Linked DNA regions of Indioceanicola profundi. The main gene of each other region encodes a partner of the protein of the gene in region 2 in a complex. Links are inferred from orthologs where the notes say so. Each region holds a gene or a part of one and is shown on either strand. Other genes may lie near its edges. The genes, in order: DOL89_RS07710 and DOL89_RS08880.

The links.
Region 1: the proteins of DOL89_RS08880 (region 2) and DOL89_RS07710 are in contact, whole or in part, in a crystal structure (PDB 1KMI), measured with the Escherichia coli proteins. The link is inferred for Indioceanicola profundi from one-to-one orthologs.

What each region holds. Positions count from the first base shown.
Region 1 is NZ_CP030126.1:1,607,258-1,618,660, forward strand. Bases 3,577-6,386 are described here. They hold DOL89_RS07710 (protein phosphatase CheZ), read right to left. Parts: upstream 5,395-6,386; coding sequence 4,759-5,394; downstream 3,577-4,758. Other genes in these bases: DOL89_RS07700 (OmpA/MotB family protein), read right to left, coding at 3,577-4,033; DOL89_RS07705 (flagellar motor protein MotB), read right to left, coding at 4,030-4,737; DOL89_RS07715 (MotE family protein), read right to left, coding at 5,454-6,290; DOL89_RS07720 (DUF6468 domain-containing protein), read right to left, coding at 6,287-6,386. Outside these bases: DOL89_RS07695 (tetratricopeptide repeat protein), read right to left, coding at 171-3,290; more of DOL89_RS07700, read right to left, coding at 3,287-3,576; more of DOL89_RS07720, read right to left, coding at 6,387-6,769; flagellar motor switch protein FliM, read right to left, coding at 6,766-7,839; DOL89_RS07730 (flagellar basal body-associated FliL family protein), read right to left, coding at 7,881-8,402; DOL89_RS07735 (transglutaminase family protein), read left to right, coding at 8,730-11,403.
Region 2 is NZ_CP030126.1:1,853,685-1,864,985, reverse strand. What follows is about bases 3,634-6,341. They hold DOL89_RS08880 (response regulator), read right to left. Parts: upstream 5,303-6,341; coding sequence 4,964-5,302; downstream 3,634-4,963. Other genes in these bases: DOL89_RS08875 (NAD+ synthase), read right to left, coding at 5,581-6,341; DOL89_RS08885 (protein phosphatase CheZ), read right to left, coding at 4,095-4,934; DOL89_RS08890 (carboxypeptidase M32), read left to right, coding at 3,634-4,074. In the rest of the region: DOL89_RS08910 (cytochrome c oxidase assembly protein), read left to right, coding at 1-460; DOL89_RS08905 (cytochrome c oxidase subunit 3), read left to right, coding at 545-1,399; DOL89_RS08900 (DUF983 domain-containing protein), read left to right, coding at 1,426-1,830; DOL89_RS08895 (SURF1 family protein), read left to right, coding at 1,835-2,593; more of DOL89_RS08890, read left to right, coding at 2,590-3,633; more of DOL89_RS08875, read right to left, coding at 6,342-7,248; DOL89_RS08870 (FAD-dependent oxidoreductase), read left to right, coding at 7,496-9,100; DOL89_RS08865 (peptide ABC transporter substrate-binding protein), read left to right, coding at 9,228-10,952; DOL89_RS08860 (FKBP-type peptidyl-prolyl cis-trans isomerase), read left to right, coding at 11,042-11,301. UniProt on the Escherichia coli protein: Involved in the transmission of sensory signals from the chemoreceptors to the flagellar motors.

The DNA.
Region 1 (11,403 bases), 250 kb from region 2 along the record:
AGCGGCTGAGCCGGTACAGGAAGTACCTCGCACAGCATCCTGAACGCCCCGCCCTTGATCCGGACGAGGATCAGGGCTTCCTACTGTTCGAGATTGCCAACCTTGTCAGCCCCCAGCGGACTCCACGCCCGCTCCGCTGCCGGGACCGGTAGCCGCGCCCTTCCCTGGCGTCAGTTTCCCAGCGGTCCGCTGGGCGGCACGGCGGATGCCTCCTGCCGGGTCCTGTAGCCGTCCAGGAAGCTTCGGAACGTATCGATCTCCGCCATCCGGGCCTGAATGCTGTTCAGGTCCACCAGCCCCGCCGGTTCGCCCGGCCGGGTCAGTACGGTGAACATCTGCGCTTCGGCCGTCTCTCCCATCGCGGGTCCGAACCGGTCGCGCAGGGTCGCCAGCCCGGCATCGTCCTGGGCCAGCGACAGTGCCACCGCCTGGTTCACAACCAGTTTCGCCGTCTCGGCCGGGATTTTCGTGCCGTCCGCTGGCGGAGGACCGATGACATCCGCCAGCGCCTGCGCCGCGGCTGGCCACTGCTTATCCCGCCACGCGATGTCGATCCGCAGCAGGGCCGCCGGCCTGGAGCTGTCGGCTGCCAGGAGCTGCACCGCATCCGCGCCTCTGCCGGTGCGCGACAGGGCCCGCGCCCGCAACAACCGCCGCTCCTCCTCCAGCGAGGGCGGCAGATCGGGCGCGTTGCTTTTGTCCAGAGCCGTGAGCGCGTCATCCGGCCTGTTGTCGAGCAGGCGGATCGCCGCCAACCGTGCGCCGACCTTCGCCTTTTCCGCGCCGCTCAGCCGGAACTGCACCTGCCGGTCCAGAAGCTCCGCAGCCCTGTCCAGCAGGTCGATTTCCACCAGACGCTCGGCCAGCCGACGAATGATCCGGTCGCCATCCGCGCCCGGCGGGGTCAGCTCCCGGTACTGCTCATAGAGGGACAGCGCCTCCAGCGGTGAGAGGTGCGCCGCGCCGTCCTTCAGGAACAGGTCCGTGAAGGTGCCGGTCATCTGGTTCGCGATCTCCGCCGCCTGCGGATCATCGGGGAAGAGCGAGATGGTACGGCGCATGGTGTCGAAGGCCTGGGCGTAGTTGCCGGCCAGCACATGCATCTCCCCGAGCCGGCGCTGGATCGCCAGTTCAAGCCCGTCGCCGCGCCAGGCGAAGCGGAGTTTTTCGTATTCCTCAGCCGCCTGCTGCGCCGTGATCTCGCCATCGCCGAGACGCAGCTCGATCAGGTCGCGCGTGGCAAGGGTCCGGTTCAACCGGTCATCGCCCGCCGCCAGCCCGGCCAGCGTCTTCTTGGCCTTCGCCGTGTCCCCCAGCGCCTGCTGCACCCTGGCGCGGCGATACCGGACATGGTTCGCATCCGAACCGTCCTCGGCGCCGCGCTTCACCAGCCGATCGGTCAACAGGGCCGCCGTTTCCACGGCTCCCTGTGCCAGCGCGCTATCCACCGCAGCCATGGCGATACGGGTGAAGAAGGGGTCCGGGAAGCTATCCAGGCGGTCGCGCCGTGCCGTGAACAGGCGGTGGGCCAGCGCATGGTCGCCCGCCTTTGATGCGGCCATGGCCCGCCAGAGATCCGCATCCGGCTCTCCGCCCAGGTCCCGTGCTGACAAATCCTGCTGCGCGCCCTGGATGTCGCCTGTCAGCGCCCGCCCCACGCCCCTGACGGCCAGGAACTCCGGCCGCCGGTCAATATCGGGCTGCTCCTGCTGGACCAGACTCAGCATGGCCAGGGCTTCCGTACCGAAACCATTGGCGGCGTAGAACCGGGCGAGGTCGAGCCGCGCCTTATCGCGCAGCTCCGCCGGCGCTTCGGTTTCCCGCTGCCACAGCACCTGCCGAGTCGGGATCATGTCCTTGGCAGCCACCCTGCCCCACCTGTCGAAGTCGAACAGAGCCTCGGGCTCAGCCGCGACGACCGGGGGATTGGCCGTCAGCGCGTCCTCCTCCGGTGACAGGCGCAGCCCGCCGGGCACGGTCATGTCCACGCCCTCCCGCACCGCGCGGACCTCCAGCCGGTCATCAAGCGGTCGGATCGCCAGACCCTGCACCGTCGGCAGCAACTCCGCCTCGCGGAACCGCCTCGGTTCGGCGAGGCGCTGTCCAGCGACCGGAAGCGGAACCAGATGAAGCACATCCCCGACGACAGGGTCCTGGAAGCGGAGGATCGTGTCCGCCTCCTCCGCCGCGATGACAACGCGTGCGCCGAGGGCGAAGTCCGGGTCCGGGCGGACATTGATGCTGGCCGGACCTCCGGTTGCGTCGGCCTGCTCCAACGAAATGCTCCAACGGGTTCCGTCGCGCTCCACCCGTGGAACCGCCAGCGGCGGCAGCGCCAGGCGATAGCCGCTCCCCTCTTCCAGCTCCACCTTTTCGACGGTCCCGGTGAAACCGCCGAGGGCCGGACCCGAGGGCTGTGCATCCACGACGCGGTCGAACAGCACATAGAACCAGCCCGCGCGCTCGAACATCACAGCGGCGGTGGGCTTGCGCGGATCGAAAACAATCTGTGCGGCGGAGTGTGCGGGCGGCGCTGTTTCCGTCCGGATCGCCGCCGCTGCCGGCTGCGGGGGGGAAGGCGGAGGCGCGGAAGGCTCCTGCGGCGTCTCCTGGGCCGGCGCAAGCGGTTGCGGCGTGCGGTCCGCGACGACGGGCCGGGCCTGCTGCGGCTCCGCCGCCTGCTGCCGGGCAGCTTCCTGCGCTTCCTCCGTTCCGGAGCCGCGGCCCGGAATCTTGTACAGCGGGACGTCTTCCGACGCCGATCCTGATGGTTTAGCAGCCGCGGCGGCCGACGCGGCCGGCTGCGCCGCCGGGGCGGGTTCCGCAGCTTCCGCCGCGGGCGGCTGCGGCGCGGCGGCCGCCCTGGCGGAGGGCGGCGGGTCGGAAACGTCGATCACCAGCCGCGTGCCGTTGCGGAAGTCCTTCAGCACCGCTCCAGGCGGTACCGTGAAGGACACCGCCATCCCCTGCTCGGATGAGTCTTCCGCCGTCAGATCGGCTACGCGTGGCGGATTGATCCGGCGCGCCCGCGCCAGGTCAGCCCGTCCAGGAGCGGCGAACCGGACCGTAACCCGGTCGCCATTCCGCTCGATGACATGGGGCACCGGAGTATTCCAGTCGAATACCAGACGCGCATAGGCCGGATGGATGCCGGCCCGCACAGGCACGGTCGGGATTTCAGTCGCGGCGGCCTCCGCCGGGGCGGCTTCCTGAGCCATCGCGGGCGGGGTCAGGAAAGTCGCGGCAAGCAGCAGGGCCGCGAAGGCGTCGGTCAATGGCCGGCGGTTCATGGCAGGCCCCCCTGTTCTCCGCTCGCACGATGCTCCCGCACGATCAGGTCCACGCGCCGCGCCAGCTCGCGCCGTCGGACCTCCGGAAGCCAGGGTGCGACCTCGCCGAACGCTGCATCGCCCTGGCCGCGGACGGTGATGTCGCGCTGATATCCGGCGTCGGCCAGCGCATCCGCCACCGCACCGGCGCGTGCAAGCGACAGCTCCCAGTTGGAGGGCCAGCGCGGGCCGGGCGTGGCCGGATCGGCATGACCGACCACATCCACCGCATTGCCGAGATTGGCCGCAATACCGCCCAGCAGGAAGACCGCGCGCCGCCCCGCCGGCGACAGCTCGGCGGAGTCGGAGGTGAACAAAAGGTCCGACGGAAGGGCCAGCACGATATGGTCCTCACGCCGGGTCATCCGCACATTGGCCAGTTCCGCACGCCCGGCCATCTGGCTTTCGAATACCCGGCCGAGATAGCCCAGGTCGATCGCCTGCTCCCGGTCCGTTCCCTCGGCATTGAAAGCCGTGCGGGGAGTGGCCTCGCCATCCTGCCGGGGCGCGGCTTCGCCGGGCAGTCCCTGGGCGAAGGCTGCATATCGCCGTGGGTCAGGCTCCGACATGGCGAACAGCATGACGAAGAAGGTCAGCAGCAGGCAGACCAGATCGGTGAAAGTCACCAGCCAAGCGCGTCCCGCCGGGCCGCTCCCGCCAGGGATCAGACGTCCGAAGCCCGGAATTCCGGCGGCAGCGCTCATGACCCGGCCTCCGGCGTAAGAGAGATCGCACGGCCGGCGGCGGTCAGGGTGAACAGCAGGCGCAGTCGGCCCGACGGTCCAGCCTCCATCCCGACCGTCAGCGCACCGGCGGGCGCGCCATGATGGACCAGTCCGCGGGCGATGGCTCCGGCCCCGTCGATCTGCCCGACCCTGGCGTCCGGATCGCCCCCCGCCGCGAGAAGCGCCTCCAGCCGCACCTGCACTCCGCCCGCACGCGGAAGCAGAATTCCTGCCACGCGGCTCAGCAGCGCCACCCGGTCCTCACGCACGGTCTGCTGCCCGCTTCCATCCAGGAGCAGCTCCGTAGCCGGCATTTCCAGGACGAGAGTGCGCCCATCGGAATCCGGAGCAAGCTTGGCCAGCGGTATCTCCGCCAGGATCAGTTCGCCAAGTTCCCGCACCGCCGTGGCCGCCTCTGCCAGAGATCCGGCCCGGAAGCGGTCGCCCGACGGGTCCTCAGCGCCTTCTCCGCGGGCGAATGCCGCTTCCACGCTTTCCAGCACGTCGCCGACCTTCGCCTCCTCGAACCGGGAAAGCGCATTCATCAGGATGAAGAAGCCCAGCAGCAGGATGAAAACGGCCAGATACTGGATCAGCCCGGACGAGCCATCCCCCTCGCCGCCCGGCGGATTGCCCGCCGGTCCGATGCCTTGTCCAGTTGTACTGTCCTGCGATCCGAACATTCCCGCCCGCCGGTCGTCGGGTCAGTCGAACAGGCTGTCGATGAAGGCCTGGTCCACCCCGGCCCCGCTGAGTTGCGGGCCGTGGAGCAGGAACTTGTCCTCGTCGTCCTTCTTGACCTCTTCCGCCACATTGGGATGGCGCTGCTGCACCTCCTCCCCCATGGCGAGCAGCATGGCCTCGACCTTGGCCTCGATATGCTTCAGCGCGCGGACTACCTTGGTGATGCGCTGGCCGGTAATGTCCTGGAAGTTGCAGGCCTCGTAGATGCCCGTGGTGACGTCCATCAGCTTCGCAGAGGTCTCGGCCGGTGCATCGCCCGCCAGCGCCATGATCTGGTCGCAGGCATCCATGATGCGGTTGGTGGCCTCCTCAGTATGGGTGACGACCGCGTCCAACTCATCGGTCGCGCGCGGAATATGCTCGGAGTGGATGTCGGCCGGATGCAGTTCCGCGATCTCGCGCTTGGCATTGTTGATGTAGCGCGCCAGCGCCTCCAACTCGGCATAGACCTTCAGTTCCTGCTGCCCGACATCGCCGCCCATGGAGGCGATCACGGAGCTGACGATGCCCGCCACCTCCTCGCGGGTGAGCGGGACCTTCGCCTGAACGCGGGCGGTGTCGAGCATGTCCTGCAGGGCGGGATCGGCGGATCGCATGATCTACTCACTTCTCGGGGCGGAGATTGGGATCTGGAAGGACGGGGGCCGGCGGACTGTCATTGCGGAAGCGCCGGAAGATTCGTGCGGGCGGCGCGCAGGGCCGTGATCTTGCTGGCCCTGGCCGGGTCCATTGCGCCGAAGATGGGGGCCAGCTTGCTTTCACGCATGCGGCCGATGACATCCAGAAGCACATCGTCGCCCAGTTGCTCGAAGACGGCCGCAGCCTCCTTCGGCTTCATGGTCTCGTAGATCTTGACCAGACTGTCGAGCTGAGCCTGCTCCTGCTCATTCACCTGCTGGATCAGCTTTCCGATTTCGGCCTTCAGCGCGTCCAGCTCGCCGATCTTCTGGTTCAGACGCTGCTCCGCGACCTGAACCAGCGCCTCTCTCTGGTCCAGCTCGCGGGCGCGCGCATCCAACTGCTCCCGGCGCTCCTGAAGCCGTTGCAGCAGCTCCACCTCCGACGGGTTGAAGGAGCGTTCCGGCTGCGGAGCGGCGGCAGGCGCCGGTGCGGGCTGTGCGGCGGCAGGGGGCTTCTCGGCGGCCGGCTGGGCGGCCGGCGCTTCCGCCACCTGGACAGGAGCAGCTTCGGCCGGCGCAGGCCGCAATGGCGGCAGACCTTCGGTTACCTGCTGGCTGGCAACCACGCGCGCCACATCAGGAAACTCGCCGCCCGTAGCCACCGCGGTCCAGATATCGCCGACCCGCGCGCCCAGCAGCAGCACGGCCGCGAAAATCGTCGCCGGAATCAGTCGTGGCCGAAGGGAAAACCTCCGGCGCGGCGCTTTCTCCGATGCCTTGGCGGCCTTGCGGACCGGCTGCTTGGCCCGCACGGGCGGGCGGGCCGCAGCGGCGGGGACAGTCCTGGACGAGGTCTGCGCGTCGCGGGTCATTGGCGCAGGTTCTCCAGCGCCTGGAGCAGTTCCTTTTCCGCCTTGGACCGGGGCTCCGCCGCATTGGCGGACGGCCCCGGCGCCAGACGGGCGGGCGGGGCCGGCGGAACCGGAGCGGGCGCCGGGCTCTGCGCCGACATCGCCGCCTGCCGCGCCTTGCCGCTGGCCGCCTCCAGACGGTTGGCGAGGCCATCGGCGGACTGCACGATGATCTCCAGCTCCTCCTTCAAATCCTGGGCCTTCAGGATTTGGGACTGGAGCAGTTCACCGGATTCGCTGGCGGCCCTGCGCATACCCTTGACGCCGGCTTCCGCCTGCGCCGTTGCCTCGGCGAAGCCCTTCACCAGACCTTCCAGCTCGGACCGGCTCTCCTTCACGGCGGTAAGCTGCCGGTTCAGGCGGATGGCATAGACGATGGTGGCGATCAGCAGACAGATCACCACCAGATCCAGCAGGATGGAAATGACGCCCGGCATCATGGCTGCCCCTCAGGCTTCGGCGCTTCCTTGTCGATGCGCACGGCAATGTTTCCGCCCTTGCGGCCCATTCGGCCAAGGAACATGGGCACGTCCCCGCAGCGGAGGTCGATGGTGTCGTCCGGCGCCACATTCAGCAGCACGCGGCTCCCGACGCGCCAGGACAGCACCTCGTTCAGCGGCAGCACGATCTCGTCCAGCACGGCGGAGAGGTGAATGTCCGTGCTCCACAGCTCGGACGCGAGGTGGGTTTCCCAGATGCTGTCGCGACCGAACTTCTCGCCCATGAACATCTGCAACAGCAGCTCGCGCACCGGCTCCAGCGTGGCATAGGGGATCAGCAGCTCCAGCCGGCCGCCGCGGTCCTCCATGTCGATGCGCAGCTTGACCAGTACGGCGGCGTTGGCCTGCCGGGCGATGGTGGCGAAGCGGGGATTCGTCTCCAGCCGGTCGAAGCGGAAGGTCACCGGCGAAAGCGGGTCGAAGGCGGCGGACAGGTCGGACAGGACCACATGCACCATGCGCTCGACCAGATTGCGCTCGATGGTGGTGTAGGGCCGGCCTTCGATGCGCATCGCCGCGGTGCCGCGCCGCCCGCCCAGCAGCACGTCCACGATGGAGTAGATCAGCGCGGAGTCGATGACCATCAGGCCGTAATTGTCCCACTCCTCCGCCTTGAACACGGCCAGCATGGCGGGCAGCGGAATGGAGTTCAGGTAGTCGCCGAACCGGACCGAGCTGATCTGGTCCAGGCTGACCTCGACATTGTCGCTGGTGAAGTTGCGCAGGCTCGTCGACATCATGCGGACGAGGCGGTCGAAGACCACCTCCAGCATGGGCAGGCGTTCGTAATTCACCAGCGCCGAGTTCACCAGCGCCATCACGCCGGTGTTGTCGCCGTCGCCGTTGCCGTCGCTGTCGAAGCCGAGAAGGCTGTCGATCTCGTCCTGGTTCAGGACGCGCGTTGCCCCGCCGCCGCCCATGTCGCCGAAGCCGTCGCCGCCCTCATCCGCCAGGGCCGCCCATTCGGCGGCCATGCGTTCTTCCTCGCTGAGCTCCTGCGGGTCCGCCATCTGCTCCCCTCACCCTCTCCGAAGCGTCGGTCGCGACACGCTCATTGCACCAGGAATTCGTTGATCAGCACGTCCTTGATCCGGACCGGGTGGGCAGCGGCGTTGACGCGCATCTGCAGTTCCTCCCGCAGCCGGTACAGCCCGGCGGAGCCGCGCAGATCATCGGGCCTCAGCTCACGCAGATAGACCTGGAAGGTGTCCACGATCCGGGGCATGACGCCCTGGATCGCCGCCTGATCCTCCGGCCGCATCAACTCCAGTGTGATGTTGAGCTTGAGGAAGACCGGCCGCCGCTCCTGGGTATTCAGATTGACCAGGATCTCTTCCATGGGCAGGAAGACCGGCGGGCCGGTATAGGCCGGCGCGGCAGGCTGCTCTGCGTGCTCTTCCCCATGCTCCCCGGCATGTCCGCCGAGCAGCCCCGAGAAGAATACGGCAGCGCCGCCGCCGATCACGATCAGCAGCGGCAGCACGATGAAGAGGACGATCTTCTTTCCGCTGAGCTTCTTGCGCGGAATGTCCTGATCGGTGATCCCGCCGCCATCCGTCTCAATCGCCGTCATGGCTTCACCGCCCTGTCCCCGTCCCCATGCCGCATCGGAATGCCGTTCCGCGGCGAACCGGCCGTTCCGGTCCCCGTGAACCGGCCAGCACCCACCACGCACGAATGCGGTACCACCTAATCATGGGGTGGTTAACAAGGGCTTTCAACAATTTCGAGGGGGACCGGCAAAGAACAGCGGCAGGTGAGTCCCCCATGCCGCACTGCCGGAAACGGAACGGGCCGGAATGCAACTCGTGTTGTGCAATGCACGCTTACCCGCCTGTTGGGCTGGTGTTACTCTGCGCCGTCCGAGGGGCGGCGGGACAATCAGCAGGAGGAGCGCGGCATGGGAATTCACGTGGCACTCAATCACAAAACGGTCTACCGCTACGACCGGTCCGTGAGTCTGGGGCCACAGGTGGTCCGGCTTCGTCCGGCCCCACACTGCCGCACGCCGATCCTGTCCTATTCCCTGAAAGTAACGCCCAAGAACCACTTCCTGAACTGGCAGCAGGACCCGCAGTCCAATTGGCTGGCCCGCTTCGTCTTCCCGGACAAGACGACCGAGTTCACGCTGGAAGTCGATCTGGTCGCCGATATGGCCGCGATCAACCCCTTCGACTTCTTCCTGGAGCCGGGGGCGGAGCACTGGCCCTTCACCTACGACACGCTGCTGGAGAAGGACCTGAAGCCGTTCCTGGAGGCGGAGGAGCCGGGACCCGGACTGGCGCGGCTTCTGTCCGCCATCGAGCGTAATAAGACCGCGACCGTCGACTTCCTGGTGGGCCTGAACCAGAAGGTCCAGGGAAGTGTCGGCTATGTGATCCGGTTGGAACCGGGGGTGCAGTCTCCTGAAGAGACGTTGGAGCTCGGTACCGGCTCCTGCCGCGACTCCGCTTGGCTGCTTGTGCAGGTGCTGCGCCACATGGGCCTCGCTGCCCGCTTCGTGTCCGGCTATCTGATCCAGCTCACGCCCGACCAGAAGCCGCTGGAGGGTCCCGAGGGGCCCAGCGCCGACTTCACCGACCTGCATGCCTGGGCGGAGGTCTACCTGCCCGGGGCCGGCTGGATCGGGCTCGACCCCACCTCCGGCCTGATGGCGGGCGAAGGGCACATCCCCGTCGCCGCCACTCCCGACCCCTTCTCCGCCTCTCCCGTGTCCGGCGCCCTGGAACAGTGCGAGGTCGAGTTCCATCATGAGATGTCGGTGACCCGCATCCGGGAAGAGCCGCGGACCACCAAGCCCTACAGCAACGAGCAATGGGCCGCCATCGACCAGCTAGGCCGTCAGGTCGACCGGGAGATCGTGGAGGAGGATATCCGCCTGACCATGGGCGGCGAACCCACCTTCGTATCCATTGATGACATGGACGGGGCGGAGTGGACGGTGGCGGCCCAGGGTCCGACCAAGCGCCTGCTGGCCGGCGACCTGATCCGCCGGCTGAAGGCCCGCTTCGCTCCCGGCGGCCTGCTGCATTTCGGTCAGGGCAAATGGTATCCGGGGGAAAGCCTGCCCCGCTGGGCGCTCCAGCTCTACTGGCGCCGCGACGGGGATGCGCTCTGGACCCATGCCGAGTACCAGGCGGATGAGCGCAGGAACTACGGCTTCGGCGTCGACCACGCCCAGCGCTTCATCACCCGGCTGGCGGAGCGGCTGGGGGTACCCGGCGACCTCGCCCGCCCGGCCTTCGAGGACCCCTGGCACTACATCCAGCGGGAACGCAAACTGCCCGTGAATGTGGACCCGTTCGACGCCAAGCTGGACAATGAGGAGGAGCGGGCACGGCTGGCCAAGGTATTCGAGCAGGGGCTGGACCGCGCCATCGGCTACGCCCTGCCGCTGAACCGCCGGCATGAGGCATCCGGCCCGGTCTGGCTGTCCAGCCCCTGGCCGATGCGCACGGACCGCCTGCTGCTGGCGCCGGGCGACAGCCCCATCGGCTACCGACTTCCGCTGGGTTCCCTGCCCTGGGTGGCGGAGGCCGATTATCCCCACGCGCCGGAGCAGGACCCGTTCGATTACCGCGGCCCGCTGCCGTCCCGGGATGAGCTGAACTCCCAACTTGCCCTGCATCTGGGCCGGACGGAGGGGGTTACACCGGAGCGGCGCATGGCCGATGTCCGCGCGGACGTGCCGGAGCGGGGGGAGAGCGCCTGGTGGGTGGTGCGCACGGCTATCTGCGTGGAGCCGCGCGACGGCCGCCTCTATGTCTTCATCCCGCCCGCCAGCCATCTGGAGGACTGGATCGAGCTGATGGCCCATATCGAGGCCACGGCGGTCGAGCTGGACATGCCGGTGGTGCTGGAGGGCTACGGCCCGCCGCGCGACCCGCGCCTGAATTCCATTGCCGTGACGCCCGACCCCGGCGTGATCGAGGTGAATATCCACCCCGCCCACAATTGGGAAGAGCTGACCCACACCATCACCACCCTGTACGAGGATGCGCGCCAGACCCGGCTGGGGACGGAAAAGTTCGCGCTGGACGGCAAGCATGTCGGCACCGGCGGCGGCAACCACATCGTGGTGGGCGGCCCGACCCCGGCCGACAGCCCGTTCCTGCGCCGGCCTAACCTGCTGCGGTCCCTGCTGACCTATTTCCAGAACCACCCCGGCCTGTCCTACCTGTTCAGCACCCAGTTCATCGGTCCGACCAGCCAGCATCCCCGCGTGGACGAGGCGCGGCACGACAGCCTGTACGAGTTGGAGATCGCCTTCCGCACGCTGGACCAGTGGCAGGGCAGCCCGCCGCCTTGGCTGGTGGACCGCGCCTTCCGCCACCTTCTGGTGGACGTGCAGGGTAATACCCACCGGGCCGAGTTCTGCATCGACAAGCTCTACAGCCCCGACAGCTCCACCGGCCGCCTCGGCCTACTGGAGCTGCGCAGCTTCGAGATGCCGCCGCACGCGCAGATGAGTCTGGTTCAGCAACTCCTGCTGCGTTCCCTGATCGCCTGGTTCTGGAAAGAACCCTACCGAGGCAAGCTGGTGCGCTGGGGCACAGAGCTGCATGACCGCTTCA
Region 2 (11,301 bases):
CACCATCCGCTTCAATGCGGACGTGAACCGGGACCTGAAGTGGAGCTTCCGACCGGAGGCGAACACCATGGACGTGCGCGTGGGCGAGCCGGCATTGACCAGCTACCACGCCCGCAACAACACGGATGCGGCTCTGGTCGGGACGGCGACGTACAACGTCACGCCGGAGAAGGCTGGGATCTATTTTAACAAGATCCAGTGCTTCTGCTTCACCGAGCAGATGCTGGAACCTGGGCAGTCGGTGGACATGCCGGTCTACTTCTTCGTGGACCCGGCGATCGCCGAGGACCCGCATATGGACGATGTGACCACCATCACCCTGTCCTACACCTTCTACAAGGCGCCCGATCAGACGCTGGCCCATCAGGCTATGGACGGCGAGGGCGCCAGGGATTACCAAGAGAGCGCCCAGGCGGCCCCTCCGGCCGTCGCGGGCACTCCGGCGGAGCGTTTGAACTGAAAGACACCGGGCCCGCCCCGACCTCCATACAGCGGGAGGATCGGGACCGATCGGGAAGCCGGGCGAGCCGAGGGATAGAGAGAGATGGCTGACGTACAGGCGCAGAACGAGGGCATCAAGCAGCCCTACCACCTGGTAGACCCCAGCCCGTGGCCGCTGCTCAGCAGCTTCGCCGCCGGCCTCCTGGCCACTGGTGCGGTGCTGCAGTTCCACGACATGGGCTGGTACCTGCTGGCCGCCGGCTTCGTCGCCGTGCTGGCCTGCATGTTCGGCTGGTGGCGCGACGTGGTGCGGGAGAGCGTGGTCCAGAAGGCCCACAGCCCGATCGTCAAGATCGGCCTCCGCTACGGCATGGTGCTGTTCATCGCGTCGGAAGTGATGTTCTTCGCGGCCTTCTTCTGGGCCTTCTTCGACGCCAGCCTCTTCTACAACGAGCCGATTCAGACGGCCCGTATCGAGGCGACCGGCGGTGTCTGGCCCCCGGCCGGCACCGTCCCGATGAACCCGTTCGACCTGCCGCTGATGATGACCGTCATCCTGCTGCTGTCGGGCTGCACGGTGACCTGGGCCCACCATGAGATCGTGGAAGGCAACATGAAGGCCGCCTCCAAGGCCCTCGGCCTGACGGTCGCCCTCGGCGTGCTGTTCTCCGGCTTCCAGATCTACGAGTACGGCCACGCCACTTTCGCCTTCAACCAGAACGTCTATTCGTCCGCCTTCTACATGGCGACGGGTTTCCACGGCGCCCATGTGATCATCGGGACGATCTTCCTGGCGGTCTGCTGGTACCGCACGGCGCGCGGCCACTTCACCCCGACCAGCCATTTCGGCTTCGAGGCGGCGGCGTGGTACTGGCACTTCGTCGACGTGGTCTGGCTGTTCCTGTTCGTCTCCATCTACTGGTGGGGCGGCGGCGGCGCCTGGCCGGCCGCGCACTGATCCTGCTGAAACCAAGCGAGACCGTGGTGTCGCAATCGACCCACAGTGACGATGTCCTCCCCTACCTGCGCGCGGGCCTGCGGTGTCGCTGCCCGCGTTGCGGGGAGGGGAGACTCTTCAAGGGTTATCTGGACGTCGTGGACCTATGCGAGGTCTGCGGCCTGGAACTGGCCCGGAACGACAGCGGCGACGGTCCGGCTGTCTTCCTCATTTTCATTCTCGGCTTCACCATCGTTCCGCTGGCGCTGATGGTGGCCATGCGGGTGGACTGGCCGCTCTGGCTCCATGCCATCATCTGGTCCGTGGTGATCCTCGGCACAGCACTCGGCATGCTCCGCCCTGCCAAGGGCATGACCCTGGCGCTCCAGTATCGCTACCGCCGCGACGAGTTCGATCGCGCCCCGGACGAAGCGCCGGGCGGGCAAGGCTGATGCCATGAGCGCTCCCGACGGAGCCGACCATCTCGGTCCCCGCCGATTCCGCCCAAGTCTCTGGATGACGCTTGCCAGCTTGGTTACGCTCGCGGCGCTGATCACGCTCGGCACCTGGCAGTGGCAGAGGCTGGAGTGGAAAACCGCGCTGATCAACCGGATCGAGACGCGGCTCGACGCCGATCCTGTGCCGCTGCCGCCCTCCATCGACGATCCCGAAGCCTGGGACTACCGGCCGGTCAGCGTTACGGGCACCTTCCTGCATGACCGCGAACTCCATCTCGGCCCGCGCACCATGCAGCAGCCGAACGGCACGAACCGCACCGGCGTGCATGTGCTGACCCCACTACGGCGCAGCGACGGGCAGGGGACGGTCCTGGTGGACCGCGGGTTCGTACCGGATGACCTGCGCGATGCCGTCCGGCGGGCGGAGGGGCAGGTGCCCGGCGAGGTGACCATCCGGGGAATCGCCCGCACGCCCGACAGCCCGAACTGGCTTCAGCCCGAGAACCGCCCCGCTGAGAATTTCTGGTTCTGGACCGACCTGCCCGCCATGGCCGTCGCAGCCGAGGTCCAGGAACTCGCTCCTGTCGTTGTTCAGGCGGACAATACGCCGAACCCCGGCGGCTGGCCCTTGGGCGGCCGCACGGTGGTCAATCTGCCCAACAATCATCTCTCCTACGTCATCACCTGGTACGGCCTGGCCCTTACCCTGGTTGGCGTCTGGATCGCCGCAAGTTTCCGGAGATTGCCGCTGAAATGAGTTCCGCCTACGCCCGCCTGGAAGCCCACTTTGCCCGCCGCTCCGCGCTTCAGGGGGCGCTCGGGATACTGAACTGGGACACCCGCACGATGATGCCGGAGGCGGCCAGCCCGGCCCGGGCGGAGCAGGTGGCAGCGCTGGAAGGGGTGCTGCACGCGATGCTAGCGGAGCCGCGGCTGGCGGACTGGCTGAACGAGGCCGAGTCGCGGGCTGGCGAGCTGGATGACTGGCAGCTTGCCAATCTGCGGGAGATGCGGCGGATGCAAGCGCTCGCCGTCTGTCTGCCGTCCGAGCTGGTGGAGGCCAGCGCCCGCGCCAGCTCCAGGGCGGCGATCATCTGGCGCGATGCCAAGCGCAATAACGACTTTGCGGCACTCCTGCCCGCCCTCCGCGTGGTTCTGGCCCGGCAGCGGGAAGAGGCGGAACTGAAGGCCGGCGTGCTGGGCTGCGGCCTTTACGATGCGCTGCACGACAGCTATGAGCCCGGTAGTCGGGTCGCGGACTTCGCCGGCGTGTTCGAGAGCTATGCCGCCTGGCTTCCCGGCTTTCTGGAGAAGGTGGAGGCGCGGCAGGCCAATGAGCCGGAGGCCCTCCCGATGGAGGGGCCTTTCGATCTGGAGGTCCAGCGGCAACTGGCCGCCGACATCGCGGCGCGCATCGGATTCACCGGCCGGCTGGACCGGTCCCTGCACGCCTTCTTCGGCGGGGCGACCGGGGACGTCCGCATCACTACCCGCCTGGACCCGGACGACTGGTTCAAGGCCTTCAAGTCCAGTCTGCATGAGACCGGGCACGCCATGTACGAGATGGGACGTCCGGCCCGGTGGCTGTCGCAGCCGGTTGGGCAGGCGCGGGGGCTCGCCGTGCATGAGAGCCAGAGCCTCATGCTGGACATGCAGGTGGGCCGGCATGCGGGTTTCCTGGCCTGGGCAGCTCCCATCCTGGCGGCCGGCTATGGCAAGTCCGGGCCGGCCTGGACCGCGGACAATCTCCTACGGCGCATGCGCAAGGTCGAGCGGAGCTTCATCCGCGTGGATGCGGACGAGATGACCTATCCGGCGCATGTGATCCTGCGCTGGCGGCTGGAGCAGGCGATGGTGGAGGGACGGCTCGACCTTGGGGACCTCCCGGACGCCTGGAACCAGGGCTTCCGGGAGCTGCTGGGAGTGACCCCGCCCAACGATGCTATGGGCTGTATGCAGGACATCCATTGGCCCAGCGGGCTCTGGGGCTATTTCCCGACCTATACGCTCGGTGCCATGATGGCGGCCCAGCTCTTCGACATGGCGCGCAGGGTGTTGCCCGACCTGGACGGGGACATCGCCCGCGGCGATCTCTCGGGCCTGCTGGGCTGGCTCGGCGAATCCATCCATGCGAAGGGGCGTCGCTACACCGGTACGGAGCTTCTGGTGCAGGCGACCGGACGTCCCCTCGACGCGGATGTCTTTAAGCGCCACCTCGAGGCGCGCTATCTCGCATAGGCGCTGGTCGGCGGGTCAGCTTACGGGAACAGGTCGTCCACGGCCGACTGGGACAGCGGCTCCGCAGCTTCCCCGTCGGCCAAGGTCGCGGCGGGGCGGTCGGGCACGGGGGCCGGCGGCTTCTGCGCCAGCGGATCGTCCACGCTCCGCGTCGCGGCGACGGCTCCCGCCAGCAGTGCGTCAACGGCATCCTGGTTGATGCCGCCCCGCAGCGCAGGCCCGTGCAGCAGGTGGGCGTCGGGCCGCGTGTCCTTTGGCTCATCCGACGGGTCGTTGGTAAGATCTTCCTCTTCCAGCCCGCCCCAGATCTGGATCATGGCATGCACCCGGCGCTCGATATAGCGCAGGGCGTTCACCACCTTGGTCATGCGCTGTCCGGTGATGTCCTGGAAGCTGCAGGCGGTCATTATCTCCATGACCTCCCTGTCCAGAATCGACGCCAGCTCCGGCTGATCCTTCCGCAGGCGGTCGGCCACGGACTGTATCCGCTCCGATCCGTTCAGGATTTCCGTCGTGGCATGCTCAGTAGCCTGGAGGATCGCATCCAGCTCCTCCGTCGCAACCATGATCCGGTTGGCGGAAGGATCGTCCGGCTTCAGCGCTGCGACCTCACGCCGGGTCTCGGCGATATGGGCGGACAGTTCCTGCAACTCGCGCCGCAGGATTTTGATGTGGCTGGCCGGGTCTATATGGGGCGTGTCCCGCGTCTCACGGAACAGGCGGCGGACATCGTCGACGGCGACCACTCGGTGCCGCCGGTCCCGCATCCGCAGGAAAGCGCGACCGCGGCGGGAAGAGAGCAGAGCGTCCTCGATCTGCTCATATTCCCGGTCCGTCAGATCGGCGACGATGTCGCTCACGGCCGCACCGTTCCGGACGGGTCCGTCCGTCAGGTCAGAGCGCCGATGACGCTCTCGATCTTCTTCTTCAAGGTGTCGGCGTTGAACGGCTTCACGATGTAGTTATTCACGCCGGCTTCCTTGGCGGCAACGACGTTTTCCGTCTTCGACTCCGCGGTCACCATGATGAAGGGCGTGGCCTTCAGGCGGATGTCCGCCCGCACTTCCTTCAGGAGCTGCAGGCCGGTCATCGGCTCCATGTTCCAGTCGGAGATGACCAGACCGAAGGTGCCTCCGCGCAGCTTCGCCAGTGCTTCCGCCCCATCGGCCGCTTCCTCGATGCGAGTGAAGCCGATCTGGGTGAGCAGGTTCCTGATGATGCGCCGCATCGTCGCGTAATCGTCGACAACCAGCACCTGGATATTCGTGGACACGAGGAAGCCCCCACCTGAACCGTTGCGCCTTGATGCAGCCGTTTCCAGCTGCCCGGGGCCGATCCTACGCGAAAGAGGTTAAGGCATTGTGCCTTCGCCTCAACCATTCCCCGATCGATCGGCTACAGGCAGGCACTTTGGTGTTTCCGCCCGGGGATTGTCAAGTAAGGGGTAGGGGCCGGGCACCCGGTCTCGCCGGTGCGGCAAGCGAAGTGCCTCGGCCGGCGCGTTGATCAACCGGCCAGGATGGATATGAAGCCGCTGGTGATCGGATAGCGGCGGTCCTTGCCGAAACTGCGGCGGGTGATCTTGACGCCCGGCGGGGCCTGGCGGCGCTTGTATTCGGCCCTGTCCAGCAGACGCCAGACCTTGTTCACCACCTCTGCCTCATGACCGCGGGCGACGATCTCCATCAGGCCCATGTCCCGCTCCACAAGACATTCGAGAATATCGTCCAGCGCGTCATAAGGGGGCAGGCTGTCCTGGTCGGTCTGATCCGGTTTCAGCTCCGCGGACGGCGCCTTGGTGATGATCCGATCCGGCACCACCCGGCCGGACGGTCCCATCACGCCGGCGGGCAGATGGGCGTTCCGCCAGCGGCACAACTCATAGACGGTGGTCTTGTAGATGTCCTTCAGCACGTTGAACCCGCCGCACATATCGCCATACAGCGTGGCGTAGCCCACCGACATCTCCGACTTGTTGCCGGTGGACAGGACCATGCCGCCGAATTTGTTCGACAGCGCCATCAACGTCACCCCACGGGAGCGGGACTGCAGGTTCTCCTCCGTGATATCCGGGTCCTTGCCGGCGAAGGCGGGAGCCAGCATGGAGTCGAAAGCCTGCATGGCCGGCTGAATGGAGATGGTATCGATGCGCGCGCCCAGCAACTCCGCGGCCTCGGCAGCGTCGTCCAGGCTGTGCTGGCTGGTATAGGGCGACGGCATCATCACCAGATGCACCGCGTCGGCCCCCAGCGCGTCCACGGCCACGGCGGCGGACAGGGCGCTATCCACGCCGCCGGACATGCCGATGATGACGCCGGGAAAGCGGTTCTTGCCGACATAGTCGCGCAGGCCCAGCACCATGGCCCGGTAGATCGCCTCCAGCCGTTCCGCCGGCTTCGCAAATTCGGTGCTGGCGCAGCGCCAGCCGTCTGCCTCGCGCGTCCAGTGCGTCATGCCGAGATGCTCATCGAAGCCTGGAAGCTGTGCGGCCAACGACCGGTCGGCGTTCAGCACGAAGCTTGCCCCATCGAACACCAGCTCATCCTGCCCGCCGACCTGGTTCACATAGATCAGCGGCAGCCCGGTCTCCGTCACGCGGGCGACGGACAGGTTCATGCGCATGTCGCTCTTGTCGGTCTCGAACGGGCTGCCGTTGGGGACCACCAGGATTTCCGCTCCTGTCTCGGCCAGGGTCTCCGCCACGTCGGGCGTCCACATGTCTTCGCAGACCAGCAGACCCAGCCGCACGCCGCGGAAATTCACCGGGCCGGGCAGGGGGCCGGCGGAGAAGACGCGCTTCTCGTCGAAGGGGCCGTAATTCGGCAGGTCGTGCTTGTAGCGCACGGCGGCGATCTGCCCGCCGTCCAGAAGCAGGGCGGCGTTGTAGGTCCGGCCCTGGTCCTGCCAGGGCGCGCCGATCACCATGGCCGGCCCACCATCGGCGGTGTCCGCCGCCAGTTCTTCGACAGCCTTTCGCACCCTTTCCAGGAAGAAGGGCTTCAGCACCAGATCCTCCGGCGGATAGCCGCAGATCACCAGCTCTGGATAGACCACCAGATCGGCCCCACGCGCCGCAGCATCCGCCCGCGCGCTTCGAATGCGCGACTGGTTCGCGCCCAACGCGCCGACAGTAGGGTTGACCTGCGCAAGGGCGATGTTCAGGCGGTCGGTCATATCGGTCTTTTCCTGTTCCCGGGCCGGCAGCCCAAAATGCGATTCCTTATGCTCGCGGCGAGCATAAGGCGTCAACCGTGCCTCGCGTGGCGTGGCACAACTCCAGTCTGCCACATCGGGACCGGCTTTTGGCAAGGGAGCCTGGCCTGGAATCACGGCCGGAACCATCCTCAAACCGCCCATGTTGAGCGGGCATCCCCCTTCCGGCCGGACTCCGGCGGACCCCGATCTTGATGGAGAGGCGCCCATGCCCGTTGCCCGTACGATTTCCCTCTGGATGGACACGGCGCCCTGGCCGGAAGCGCAGACCTACTTGCCCCACCCGGACGAGCCGCCCAGCGAATCCGGCCTGACGATGGCGGACACGCTCAATTTCGCGCCGCATAGCTTGATCGACCGCCGCCCCCCCGCCGACGTGGTGGTGGTCGGGGCGGGCATCGCAGGCATGACCACCGCCTATCTGCTGGCGCGGGAGGGCCGGAAGGTGATGGTGGTGGACAAGGGGGAGATCGGCGGCGGCGAGACCTCCCGCACGACCGCCCACCTGTCGAACGCAATCGACGACCGCTACAGCTTTCTGGAGACCCAGCACGGGGAAGAGGGCGCGCGCCTTGCCGCGGAGAGCCACACGGCCGCCATCGACCTGATCGAGCGGATTGTCGCGCACGAGAAGATCGACTGCGACTTCCGCCGGGTGGACGGTTATCTGTTCCTGGCTCCGGAGGACCGGCGGGAGCTGCTGGAGGAGGAATTGGCAGCGGCGCACCGGGCCGGTCTGGGCGATGTGGCGCTGATCGAGGATTTCCGGCTGCCCGGCACCTATGCCGGCCCCGCGCTGCGCTTTCCCCGCCAGGGCCAGTTCCACCCGATGAAGTATCTGAACGGCTTGGCCAAGGCCATCACCGCCATGGGCGGGCTGCTGGTCACCGGCCACTGCATCGTCGAGGTGGAAGGGGGCGAGCTGGCCATCATCCATGACAGTGAGGGACGCTCCCTGCGCGCCCAGGCCTGCGTGATCGCCACCAATTCCCCGGTGGTGGATAAATTCGCCGTTCACTCCAAACAGGGACCGTACCGGACCTACGTCGTGGCTTTGCGACTGCCCAAAGGCAGCGTGGAGCCAGCGCTGTGGTGGGACACCCGCGAGGACTACCACTATGTCCGCCTGCAACCCGCCCAGGACGGCAGCGGCGACGACATCCTGATCGTCGGCGGAGAGGACCATAAGAACGGCGAGGCCCATGACATGCAGCAGCGCCTCGTCCGGCTGGAGGACTGGGCGCGCAAGCACTTCCCCATGGCGACGGAAACGGTCTACCGCTGGTCCGGTCAGGTGATGGAACCGTTCGACGGGCTGGGTTTCATTGGCCGCGACCCTGCCAATACGGCGAACATCATGATCGCCACCGGCGACAGCGGCATGGGAATGACCCATGGCACGATTGCCGGCATGCTGATCACCGATCTGCTCCAGGGGCGGCACAACAGCTGGGCGGGCCTCTATGATCCCACCCGCAAGATGACCCGGAACCTCAGCGAGTTCGTTCGGGAGAATCTGGACAACGCCCGCGAGTTCGCCTTCGGCGGCGGTGCCGAAGTCATGACCGAAGCGGCAATTCCCGTGGGCGGCGGGGCGATCATCCGCGAGAAGGGCCAGCTGGTGGCCGCCTACCGCGACGACAACGGCGAGGTCATCCGGCTGTCCGCCACCTGCCGCCATCTCGGCTGCACCGTCCATTTCAACGAGCTGGAAAAGAGCTGGGACTGCCCCTGCCACGGCAGCCGTTATGCCGCCGACGGCAAGCTTCTCACCGGCCCCGCCACCTCCGACCTGCCGCGGATCGAGGAATAGGGCGGGACCGGACATCCGAGACGCTCCCGTCCCGGTCGTCGGGCCTCCGATGGCGCGATGATCGGCGGCGGGTGCGTGGGCAACCGGACCGGTGGATTTCGGGTGCGGATTCAGCAATGATGCCGGAATGCGCACGACCACTTTCGAATTTGCCGCAGCGGCCCTGGGTTTCCTTGGTATCCTCATTTCGGGTCCGGTCGGGAACGGGCTTGCTCCGGAGCCGGCGCAGGCAGCGGAAGCGGCGCCCGACTCCAAGGAACTGCGCATCGGCGTCTCGGAATATCCCGGCAGCTTCCACCCTAACTTCAATGGCCAGGGCATCCGCTCCTATGTGGGCTGGATGACCTATCGGCCGCTGACGGCCTACGATAAGGACTGGCGGCTCTACTGTGCGCTCTGCACCGAACTGCCGAGCCGGAAGAACGGCCGCATCAGGGACGTCACGCTGCCCGACGGACGAAAGGCGGTCGCGGTTCGCTTCACGCTGCGTCCCGACGCCGTCTGGGGCGACGGAACGCCGGTCACGACCCGGGACGTCGCCTTTACCTGGGAAGTCGGCAGCAACCCGGCCGTTGGCGTCATCGAGCAGGATTTCTTCACCAAGGACGTTGTGAAGCTGGAGGTGGCGGATGAAAAGACCTTCATCCTCTACCGCCAGCCCAATACATGCACGCCGGAGAACTCGAAGGGCCTGATCCTGCTGCCGGAGCATGTTGAGCGGGCGGCCTATGAGCGGGACCCGGCCAACTACAAAGTTTCCAGCCGCTATGAAAGCGACACGACCAATCCCGGTCTCTGGTTCGGTCCCTACCGGGTGACGCGGGTGGAGGCAGGTGCCTCCATCGTCCTGGAGCGCAATCCGACCTGGTACGGTCGCAAGCCGTATTTCGACCGGATCGTTGTCCGCACCATCGAGAATTCCGAGAGGCTGGAACAGGCGCTGCTGAACGGCGAGGTGGACTATGTGTCGGGCGAGTACGGCTTCACGGTCCAACGGGCGGCCCAGTTGGAACCGCGGCAGCAGCACCGGTTCAAGATCCTGTGGCAGCCCGGCTTCGCGTACCGGCACCTCGACCTGAATCATGATCATCCGGCCCTGGGCGATGTGCGGGTCCGGCGGGCCCTGCTGCATGCGCTGAACCGGCTGCGGATCAATGATCGGCTCTTCTACGGCCGCAATATCCTGGCCCACGCGGACATCCATCCCATGGACAGGGGCTATGAGAAGGATGTGTACAGATATCCGTACGATCCGGTCCGCGCGGGCTGGCTGCTGGATCAGGCGGGCTGGCGCGCGGGACAGGACGGCATCCGCCGTAACGAGGACGGGGTTCCGCTGGAGATCGAGCTCTGGGCCGGCGCCGGGGACCGTACCATCGAGTTGGAGCAGCAGTTCATCGAGGACAGCTGGCGCCAGATCGGCGTCCGCACCATCCTGAAGAACGCGACGGCGCGGGTGCTGTTCGGCGAGATCCTGCAGGAGCGACGCTTCAATGGGGCGGCCCTGTTCTCCTGGATATCCCTGCCGCACGATCCCCAGGACACCGTGCTGCATTCCCGCCAGATCCCCACGGCGGAGAATGGGTGGAGCGGGCAGAATTTCCTCGGCTACAGCAATCCGCGGATGGACCGGATACTGGACCAGATCGGACAGGTCTGCGATCCATCGGCGAACCAGGCGCTCTGGTCCGAAATGCAGACCCTGTATGCGGAAGAGCTGCCGGCCCTGCCGATCTTCTTCTTGTCGCAGCCCTATTTCATGCCCCTCTGGCTGGAAGGGGTGGAGCCAACGGGCCATCAGTTCGAAAGCACCATGGGCATCGAGAACTGGCGCCGGGCGGAGGACAGGTAGGGACGTGTTGCGGGCTTGCGGCGGGCCGCCGATCCGACCATGATCCCGCGCCTGACAATCAAAGACCCGAGACCACGGAGAGTCGCCCCATGAGCGTCCGCACCGCAGCCGCAGCCCTGGCGCTTTTCGCCTTCTGTGCGCCGATGTCGCTCGCCCTGGCCCAGGACCAGTCGGCACCGGCCCAGGCGGAAACCGATCCGCAGAAGCAGTTCCTGATCGAGAATGGCAAGAAGAAGGGCTGGCGCACGACGCCCAGCGGCCTGCAGTACCGCATCGTCAAAGACGGCGAGTTCGGCGCCAAGTCGCCTAAATCCAGCGATGCCGTGCTGGTGCATTACGAGGGCCGGCT